3 regions of the Shewanella sp. GD03713 genome follow, and region 2 is predicted to be linked to each of the others. Evidence: predicted binding sites of a transcription regulator. Region 2 holds the regulator's gene; each other region holds the start of a gene.
The links. The regulator sigma-54, encoded in region 2, starts transcription at its own class of promoters, with help from an activator protein. The targets are predictions, from matches to a motif close to GTTGGCACGNNNNTNGNNT.
Positions count from the first base shown of each region.

Region 1: the regulator sigma-54 is predicted to act here: its motif matches at 1,657-1,675, upstream of flgB (flagellar basal body rod protein FlgB).
Region 3: the regulator sigma-54 is predicted to act here: its motif matches at 2,045-2,063, upstream of flgF (flagellar basal-body rod protein FlgF).

Region 1 covers NZ_JAOCIW010000001.1:1,461,511-1,464,791, reverse strand. The annotation lists gene flgD (flagellar hook assembly protein FlgD) at 1-775, opposite strand, end outside; gene flgC (flagellar basal body rod protein FlgC) at 800-1,216, opposite strand; gene flgB (flagellar basal body rod protein FlgB) at 1,219-1,623, opposite strand; gene N5E87_RS06530 (protein-glutamate O-methyltransferase CheR) at 1,768-2,607, opposite strand; gene N5E87_RS06525 (chemotaxis protein CheV) at 2,709-3,281, opposite strand, start outside.
Region 2 covers NZ_JAOCIW010000001.1:770,931-774,211, reverse strand. The annotation lists gene lptA (lipopolysaccharide transport periplasmic protein LptA) at 1-388, shown strand, start outside; gene lptB (LPS export ABC transporter ATP-binding protein) at 385-1,116, shown strand; gene N5E87_RS03450 (RNA polymerase factor sigma-54) at 1,222-2,697, shown strand; gene hpf (ribosome hibernation promoting factor) at 2,726-3,013, shown strand; gene ptsN (PTS IIA-like nitrogen regulatory protein PtsN) at 3,016-3,281, shown strand, end outside.
Region 3 covers NZ_JAOCIW010000001.1:1,465,120-1,468,400, reverse strand. The annotation lists gene flgH (flagellar basal body L-ring protein FlgH) at 1-453, opposite strand, end outside; gene flgG (flagellar basal-body rod protein FlgG) at 466-1,254, opposite strand; gene flgF (flagellar basal-body rod protein FlgF) at 1,265-2,008, opposite strand; gene flgE (flagellar hook protein FlgE) at 2,181-3,281, opposite strand, start outside.

The DNA.
Region 1 (3,281 bases), 690 kb from region 2:
TTTCTGATACCGCGAGCACATCAGAGAGCTTAATACCTGCACCACCGCGAAGATTCAGAATCGCCCCAGTGCTTGCTGTGCCCAATGAAACACTGGTCACATGGGCATAGGTCGAAACGGCAAGCTCTTGAGATTCTCCATCAACAAGACCGCTGGCCTTAATGGTGTAATTGCCGGCACTAACAGGCTCACCATTTTCATTCAGACCATCCCATGTCACAGGGATGTTGCCGCCATCACTGCCATCGATGTTAAAGGTGCTAACCACTTGGCCTTTATCATCTAGCACACGCACGTTAATCACAGGAATTTTGTCTGGCGTACTCACCACGCCACTCAGGGTGGGGCTTTCGACTGACACATTGCCGGTATCGGTTGGGATCAACACCTTACGTCCAACTAATCCCGATGCTTGCAGCGCCTGACTCGATGTCATCACGCTGTTTAAATTAACAATCTCATCATTGAGCTTTGAAATACCATCCACGGTAGAAAAAGATGCCATTTGTGCAATCATCTGGTCGTTGTCGACGGGCTTAAACGGATCCTGCATCGACAACTGCTGACTGAGTAATGAAAAAAAGTCTTCCTGCGTCAGCTGTTGACTCTTAGCTTCTGGCACAACCGATTGGCTAGGCAAGCGGATCCCATCTAAAAATGGATTGCCGGTTGATGTACTCGTTGTGCTCGTGGTATTAGTCGCCACCGTATTCGATTGGCTCTTAGCTTGAGTCGTCTGAGCCGTATTCTGGCTAAGTTGGTTAATGAGGCTCACAGCTTACCTCCTAAATCGCGCATGTTATTTACCCATCCCAAGTGTTTGTTGCAGCATAGATTTTGCGGCTTCTGCGACTTGAACATTCATCTGATATGAGCGAGAGGCAGAAATCATATCCGCCATTTCTTCCATGACATTCACATTCGGCTTATAAATAAAACCATCCGCATCCGCCATCGGATGATCGGGCGAATACTCTTTTAATAGGGGTTTATCGCTCTCAACAATGCCTTTTACTGCAACACCTTGAGAAGCTTGCTGTTGGCTCTGCGCTTTCGCCATTTCAGCTTCAAAAATGGGATGACGTGAGCGGTAAGTTTTATCAATACTGCTAGAAACAGAATCGGCGTTAGCGATGTTACTCGCCGTGGTATTGAGTCGGACGGACTGGGCTGACATACCGGAGCCTGCCACATCAAAAATGCTAAATAAACTCATGATTAATCCCCTCTCAGCGCTTTTTTCATGCCGCTAAACTTACTGTCCAAAAATCCCAGAGACATTTGATATTCGAGCGCATTTTGCATAAATGCCGACTGTTCCTGTTGAATATCCACTGTATTGCCATCTCCAGTATCTGGCTGATTTGGCACACGGAACTTCACGTATTGTCCCGTTAACTGTGCGAGGCCAAAATGCTGCTCATCGCCTGTCATCTCAAGGCTATTGCGTTGCTGTTGCTGGGTTTTCGCAATATTTAAGGCCGCAGAAAAATCGACGTCACGGGCTTTATAATGTGGCGTATCGGCGTTTGCGATGTTGCTTGAAATTACTTCGGCACGCTCGGCACGTATCCCCAAAGTAAATTGGTGCACACCTAGTGCCTTATCAAAATTAATCGCCATAAAATTGCCTCCATCGTGACTCTCACGGGAACAAAGCAATTCATGTGCCAAAAAACAGAAACTATCAGAAATGTGTAGAAAAGGGGTTTGACGGGGTAAAAAATTACCGACTCATGTCGGTAATTTTTATTTAATATCATAATATTAAGTCTTTTTCTGGTAATAGATACCCGGGTTGCAACGAACCATATCAAATTCATCCGTCAGACCCGCAATCGACTCTGACGCGCCGAGAAAGAGTATGCCCTTCGGATTTAAAGCGGCAGCGAATTGCCGCAAAATTTTTGCTTTTGCCTCTGGGGCAAAATAGATCAGCACATTTCGACAGAAGATAATGTCGAACTTGCCGAGTAAGGTGTAACTCTCAAGTAAGTTATGGGCGCGAAAATTGACTAAACGCTTAACGTTATCCTTAACTCGCATGTTGCCAGAGGGCAAAGCATCAAAAAACTGGCGCTTACGTTCCTCGGATAAACCACGCGCTAGCGCCAAACTATCGTATTCGGCATTTTTGCAACGTTCCAACATCGAAGGTGAAAGATCGGTTGCTTGAATCGAGGCGCCGCCCGGCAAAGCTCCCGGCTTCTTCTGTTGATATTCTAAGATAGTCATTGCCAACGAATAAGGCTCTTGGCCAGACGAGCAGGCAGCGGACCATATTTTTAATGGACGCCCCAACTTACTGTATTCAGGTAACAACACATTATTGAGCAACTCAAACGGATAACGGTCACGAAACCATAAGGTTTCATTGGTAGTCATGGCGTCGATCACTTCTGCCCGTAAGGCTCGCTCCGTGGGCTTCATCGAATGTTTTACCACATCGGATAACGAAGGCAGATTATATTTGCCCATCAAGGGAGCAAGACGGCTACGTACTAGGTATTGTTTATTTTCCCCCAGTACGATGCCGCTGTGTTGTTCTAGGAACAACCTAAATTGATTATATTCGGCTTCAGCGAGTGATTTGTCAGGCACATTCACGTCCTAGATCCTATAGCAAGCACCCAAATAAGTGCCAACAATCATGTAATAAGGGCTAGATTATAGCGTAAAGCGCTACTAGGCACTAACCCACACTTTCACTACAAACTTAAATGCTTGTTCACTGCTGCCGCTAATTCATCAGGATTGAATTTCGCGATAAAGTCGTTGGCGCCTACTTTTTGCACCATGGCCTGGTTGAACACGCCGCTGAGTGAGGTATGTAAAACGACCTTAATATGCTTAAGTTTTGGATCGTCGCGGATTTCTGCCGTTAAGGTATAACCATCCATTTCAGGCATTTCGATATCAGAAATAATTAATGGGATCTCTTCGGCGACATTGTTCATTTCACCAGCAATCGCCTTTAACTTGTCCAATGCCTCGCGGCCATCTTTTGCCGTATCAATCTGTAAGTTTAATGATTCCAACGCGCGAATAATCTGTTTACGAGCCACAGCCGAATCATCAATCACCATGATGTGATAATGCTGACTTCTATCGATAGTGAGCTGCTCATTGACTTCTTCACTAATCGCGGTTTTTACTGGGGAGATTTCATCAAGAATCTTTTCAACATCGAGAATTTCGACTAACTCGCCTTCAATTTCAGTCACCGCCGTCAAATAGGAATAACGGCCAGCACCTTGCGGTGGCGGCATAATAGCTTCCCA
Region 2 (3,281 bases):
CCAAGGCTCGATTAAAATCCATGCGGATCAACTACGTGCATTTTCTGCCGAAGGGGAAAACAGCAAGATTTTAGTGGCAACCGGTAATCCTGCGACTTATAGCCAGATCCTCGACGATGGACGCCCAGCTTCAGCGAGCGCGAAAGAAATTCGCTACGAAATGGCGACCCGCACCCTGACCTTGACAGGCTCAGCCAGCCTAGACCAAGCGGGTAGCCAAGTGACGGGTAACCTCATCCGTTACGATATTATTCAGCAAAAACTGATCGCTGAGAGCACGGGTAGCGGTGATGATCGCGTGATTACCATTATTCAACCTGACAACTATCAGGAAGAGATCAAGAACCAGCCCGCGGACAAACCTGTGAAAAAACAGGACTCTAAATGACCCAAATCACCTTAAAAGCACAAAATCTCGCTAAGAGTTATAAGAGTCGTCAGGTTGTGAAAGATGTCAGCCTGACGGTGAAAACGGGTCAAGTTGTCGGCCTACTCGGCCCAAACGGCGCGGGTAAAACCACCACCTTTTATATGGTCGTGGGCTTAGTCAAAAGCGATAAAGGCCATATCTTTATCGACGATGATGATTTAACCGCCGATCCTATGCACCTGCGCGCCCGTAAAGGCATTGGTTACCTGCCACAGGAAGCCAGTATCTTTCGCAAGCTGACCGTGCATGACAATATCATGGCGGTACTGCAAACCCGTAAGGAGCTCAATCGCGATCAACGCGAAGAAGAGCTGGAGCATCTGCTCGAAGAGTTCCATATCACCCATATCCGAGATAGCCAAGGCATGTCGTTATCGGGCGGTGAACGTCGCCGCGTCGAAATTGCCCGCGCCTTAGCGGCCAATCCTAAGTTTATTCTGCTCGATGAACCCTTCGCCGGTGTCGACCCGATTTCGGTTATCGATATCAAGAAAATCATCGAACAACTCAAGAGCCGAGGCCTTGGGGTACTGATCACAGACCACAATGTGCGCGAAACCTTAGACGTCTGTGAACATGCCTACATTGTTAGTCACGGAAACCTGATTGCCGAAGGAACTCCCGCAGAGATCTTAGACAATCAGCAAGTTAGGGCTGTGTACTTAGGTGAACAATTCAGGCTATAGTTACTTAAACAGAGCCAATTAGCCTTGAATTTTGGCTTATAAGCGCCATCAATATGATAACAAGCGGCCTAAATTCAAAATAATAACGTAGGGATCAGCGGTAACATGAAAGCGTCACTCCAGCTCAAACTGGGTCAACAGTTAACCATGACGCCACAACTTCAACAGGCCATTCGTCTGTTGCAATTGTCGTCATTGGAACTGCAGCAAGAGATCCAGCAAGCCTTAGACTCTAATCCTCTTCTCGAGCTGGAAGAGGAGCAATTCGACGCGCCTACCGAACGTAAGCAAGATATCGCCGATACCGACTTTAGCGAAACGACGGCCCAGCCACAGGAACAAGACAATTCCACTGTGGACATTGCCGAGTCGTTGACCAAAGAATCCCTGCCCGAAGAACTGCCCATGGACACCACTTGGGATGAAGTCTTTACCGCCTCGCCAAACTCAGGTTCTGGCGCCAGCCGTGAAGATGACATGCCCTTCCAAGGGGAAACCAGTGAAGGCCTGTACGAACATTTAGAATGGCAAAAAAACCTCACGCCCTTCTCTGAAACCGATTTAGCCATCGCCACCGCGATTATTGATGCCATCGACGATCAAGGTTATCTCACTCAAAGTACTGAAGATATCCTCGAGGCCATGGGCAATCCTGAGATAGAACTGGATGAGGTCGAAGCCGTACTCAAGCGTATTCAACACTTCGATCCCGTTGGTGTCGCCGCAAGGGATTTAAGCGAATGTCTGCTTATCCAACTCTCCCATTTTTCGCCGGATACCCCACACCTCGAAAACGCCCGCATGTTGATCAAAGATCATTTAGATCTGATCGCCGCCCGCGACTTTAGGTTGTTGATGCGTAAGACCAAACTTAAAGAGGACGAGTTAAGGGACAGCATAGCGCTGATCCAAACCTTAAACCCTCGCCCCGGTTTGCTCATCACCCCTGTTGATGAAGAATATGTCATCCCCGATGTGTCGGTATCGAAGAAAAACGGTCGCTGGGTGGTCGAGTTAAATCCAGATTGCATGCCAAAAATCAATGTTAATCAGCAATATGCAGCCATGGCGCGCAGCACCAAAAGCCAAGCCGATAGCCAATTTATCCGCGGGCATCTGCAAGAGGCCAAGTGGTTTATCAAAAGTCTTGAAAGCCGTAACGAAACACTGCTCAAGGTGGCAAACTGCATAGTGCAATATCAACAGGGTTTCTTCGAATACGGTGAAGAAGCCATGAAACCTATGGTCCTGAACGATATCGCTGAGGCGGTAGAGATGCATGAGTCCACCATTTCACGGGTGACGACGCAAAAATACATGCATACCCCAAAGGGACTTTTTGAACTAAAATATTTCTTCTCAAGCCACGTCGGGACTGATGATGGCGGTGAGTGCTCATCCACGGCAATCAGAGCCTTCATTAAGAAACTGGTTGCAGCGGAAAACCAGAAAAAACCATTAAGCGACAGCAAGATGGCACAGCTTCTGGCAGAACAGGGAATTAACGTTGCGCGCAGAACCATTGCGAAGTACAGAGAAGCGATGCTTATTCCCCCTTCCAATCAGCGTAAAAGTTTATAGCCTAAAGTGGAAATCGGAGGACGTTTATATGCAAATAAACCTGAGTGGACACCATATCGAGATTACTGAATCGTTACGGGCTTATGTTGAGGAAAAGTTTTCAAAACTTGAACGTCATTTCGAACAGATCAATAATGTGCACGTTGTGCTCAATGTTGAGAAAATGCAACAAATTGCCGAAGCGAGAATCAACCTCACCGGTGGTGAAGTCTTCGCGACTTCAGAGCATGCAGATATGTATGCTGCCATAGACGTCCTGATCGACAAGCTTGATCGTCAGGTTATTAAACACAAAGAGAAGTTAACAAAACACTAGCAATGGAACTTCGTACCATACTGCGGCCGGAATGCACGACCTGCGCCACTCCGGGCAGTAAGAAAAAGGTACTGGAACTTATCAGCGACTTAGCCGCTGCCCAGTACCCCACCCTCTCATCTCAAGAGATCTTCGAAAGCCTAGTGGCGCGCGAAAAGATGGGGAGCACAGGTATAGGTAACGGCATCGCCATTCCACATGGTCGATTAACCGATATAACACAACCCATAGCCATATTGGTGAAATGTGAGGAGCCGATAGCCTTTGA
Region 3 (3,281 bases), 690 kb from region 2:
GTTGCCGTTATTGAGCACTTGCATCACGTTGGCGGAGATACTGCCATCTAAGCTATTGCTTTGATCGGCATCGGATTCCCGCTTAGTGTTCATGCTGTCTTTGTAACGTAAGTCGAGGGGAACCCCGCCAATCGACACATTGCTGCCACCGGCATAAATGGGGTCGAGCGACATGTCAGAGCCTTTTTTGATCTGATTACCCGCGCTCTTTTTCGCTTGAGTCGCTTCCTTCAACACGATAGTGATGATGTCACCCACTTTATGGGCGCGAATATCCGAATAGAGACTGGCCGCTTGGCTGTCTTGGTAAATTGACCCTGTCGCGGCAATTTTGGTTGGCGGCGCTTCGGGATATACCGGCGCATAGAAAGGATCATCTGCAATCGGCTTCTTGGGGGTAGAGCTACATGCCGTAAGCAAGAGCGCAGCGGCCAATATAAAATATCTAGCCATGATAATGTGCCTCTATAGATTCTGATTCACATAAGCCAGCATCTGATCAACCGCCGAAATCACTTTGGAGTTCATCTCGTAGATCCGCTGACTTTCAATAAGATTCACCAACTCTTCGGTCACGTTTACGTTAGAGGTTTCTAACGCGCCTTGACGAATCGCCCCCATACCATCGAGTGATGCAGTACCTTGGATAGGCGTGCCACTGGCACCGGTTTCGGTGTACAGGTTTTGTCCCATAGGATCTAAACCCGATGGGTTAATAAAGTCGGACATGCTGAGCTGCCCCACCACTTGGTTTTCTGCGGCGCCCGGCGTCTTAACAGAAACCTCGCCTTCAGCAGATACGGTAATACTGGTCGCATCTTCAGGAATGGTGATCGCAGGTTGCAGTACATAACCCGAACCTGGTGTAACAATTTGGCCTGTATCATCTAAGGTAAATTGACCATTACGGGTATAAGCCGTGGTGCCGTCGGGTAACTGCACTTCAAAAAAGCCAGGGCCTTCGATCATCAGATCGAGTGAGTTATCCGTGGTCAACATATTGCCTTGGGTAAACATCTTTTGGGTGGCCACCACTTTGGTACCCGCACCGATATTTAAACCATTTGGCAACTTAGTGTTCGAGGCGCTAATGCCCCCCGCTTGGTTAACGGTTTGATAAAGTAAGTCTTCAAAGACGGCGCGGCTTTTTTTGTAGCCGACGGTGCTGGCGTTCGCGACGTTGTTTGAAATCACCGCAATATCGGTTTGCTGTGCGTCTAAGCCAGTTTTACTAATCCATAAGGCTGGATGCATAATTTATCTCCTAACTAATCCGCATTAATGAAGAAGCCGCGCGGTCGTTTTCTTCCGCGGTTTTCATCATCTTCACTTGCAATTCAAATTGTCGCTGTAGGTCGATTAAGGACACCATCTCATCCACTGGATTGACGTTACTGCCCTCTACAGCACCACTCTCAACAAACACGTTTGGGTCGGTTGGTGCCGGATTACCCGATACCAAACGGAACAGCCCATCCTCCCCACGCATCATTTGTGCATTGCCGGGGTTGACCAGCTTTAATCGCCCCACCTCTTCGATCACTTCCGTTGTCGCGCCCTGAGGACGTACCGAGATAATGCCATCCTGTGAAATGGTGACTTTTTCAATCGGCAACGGTAATACAATCGGCCCCGCATCGCCCATCACTGGATTACCGCGGTCGTTATGCAATAACCCTGTTGAGTCGAAACTTAAGCTTCCTGAACGGGTATAGGCCTCACTGCCATCCTTTGCCTGCACTGCGAACCAACCATCACCTTTAATGGCAACGTCAAGATCCCGCCCTGTGGTTTTGATGGGGCCGGCACGAAAATTGGCGGAGGGGGTTTCGACCATGGCAAAAACCCTCGATGGCAATCCTTCACCAAAGGCTTGCATCGATCTGGCTTGCGCCATATCCGACTTAAATCCATCGGTATTGGCGTTAGCTAAGTTGTTGGCACGCAATGCCAACTCATTCATGTTTTGCTTAGCTCCGCTCATGGATATGTAGAGGAATTTGTCCACAGACTGCTCCGTCAAATTTTCAACCTGATAATAGCAAAGCAAGCATCATGCCAATAAAATTAATGGCTAATTTGCTGATAAATTGGGAGAAGATTATGAGGAAATGGCTACAAGGCCAAAAGAGGCTAAGTGTTGCCGCCAGCGGCAACACTTAGAAAAGGGAGAAATCAGCTTAACGAATTTGCAGTACAGTTTGTTGCAGGGTGTTATTCACTTCCAGCGTACGTGAGTTGGCTTGGAAGTTACGTTGTGCCGAAATCAAATCCACCAGCTCAGTCGTCAAGTCAATGTTAGATTGCTCTAACGCTGAAGAACTGAGACTACCAAACGTACCACTGTTAGGCTCACCAGCCAGCGCAGGACCTGACGATAAACTGGCTTTCCACGAGGTATTACCCACTTGTGTCAAACCTTGCTCGTTTGCAAAGCGAACTAAAGCAACGCGGGCTAATGGCACTGTTGAACCATTGGAGTAACTGGCAGTGATCAAACCATCTTCACCAATTTCGACATTGGTTAAACGCCCTACTGTGGTACCGTCCTGTGACAATTCAGTGGCGGCAAAAGGAGCTGAATATTGGGTTGGTGCATTAAATTTAATAGTCACGGCTTGAGTGCCATCAGCACCAGGGCCTAACACGCCAGCACCACCCACGCCTAATGCTTCAGTCGTCACGACCGCAGGATCGCTTCCGGTATACACACCGACAGAGTTAAACTTCAACACCGAACCTTTCCAACCGCCTGTGGTTTGGGCTGTCTCTGTACCATCAGCCGTACCATCGCCATTGGTATCCGTCTGATAAGTCCCCGCAGGACCAGACACATCCACTTGCTTACCATCAATTGCGTAGTAGGCAACCCAGTTGTTTTCACCGTTGTAAGAGCCGTTGTTTGGCTTCACAAAATAGGTGGTCATGATATGCGGCTCACCGAGTGAGTCGTAAATCGTCATGGAGGTCACACTGTTGTAGGTTTTAGAGTCCAGCGGGTCAAAGGCAGCAGGATCGAGTGAACCTTCTTTCGCATTTAAGTTCATCTGCAGAGTCACGTTTTCAGTCTGAACTGGACTGCCAGCAGTATCAGGAATTTGCACAGGTTTAGCCGTCGTTAAACTGACCGATGTCGAATTACCATCTTTATCAACTGGGAAGGTTTGCAGGTAATTACCTGCAGAATCAACCATATAATTATTTTTATCGACTTTGAATGCACCTGCACGGGTAAACTGATGATCTAGGGTGCCAATCTCAGAAGCCGTCACAAAAAAGCC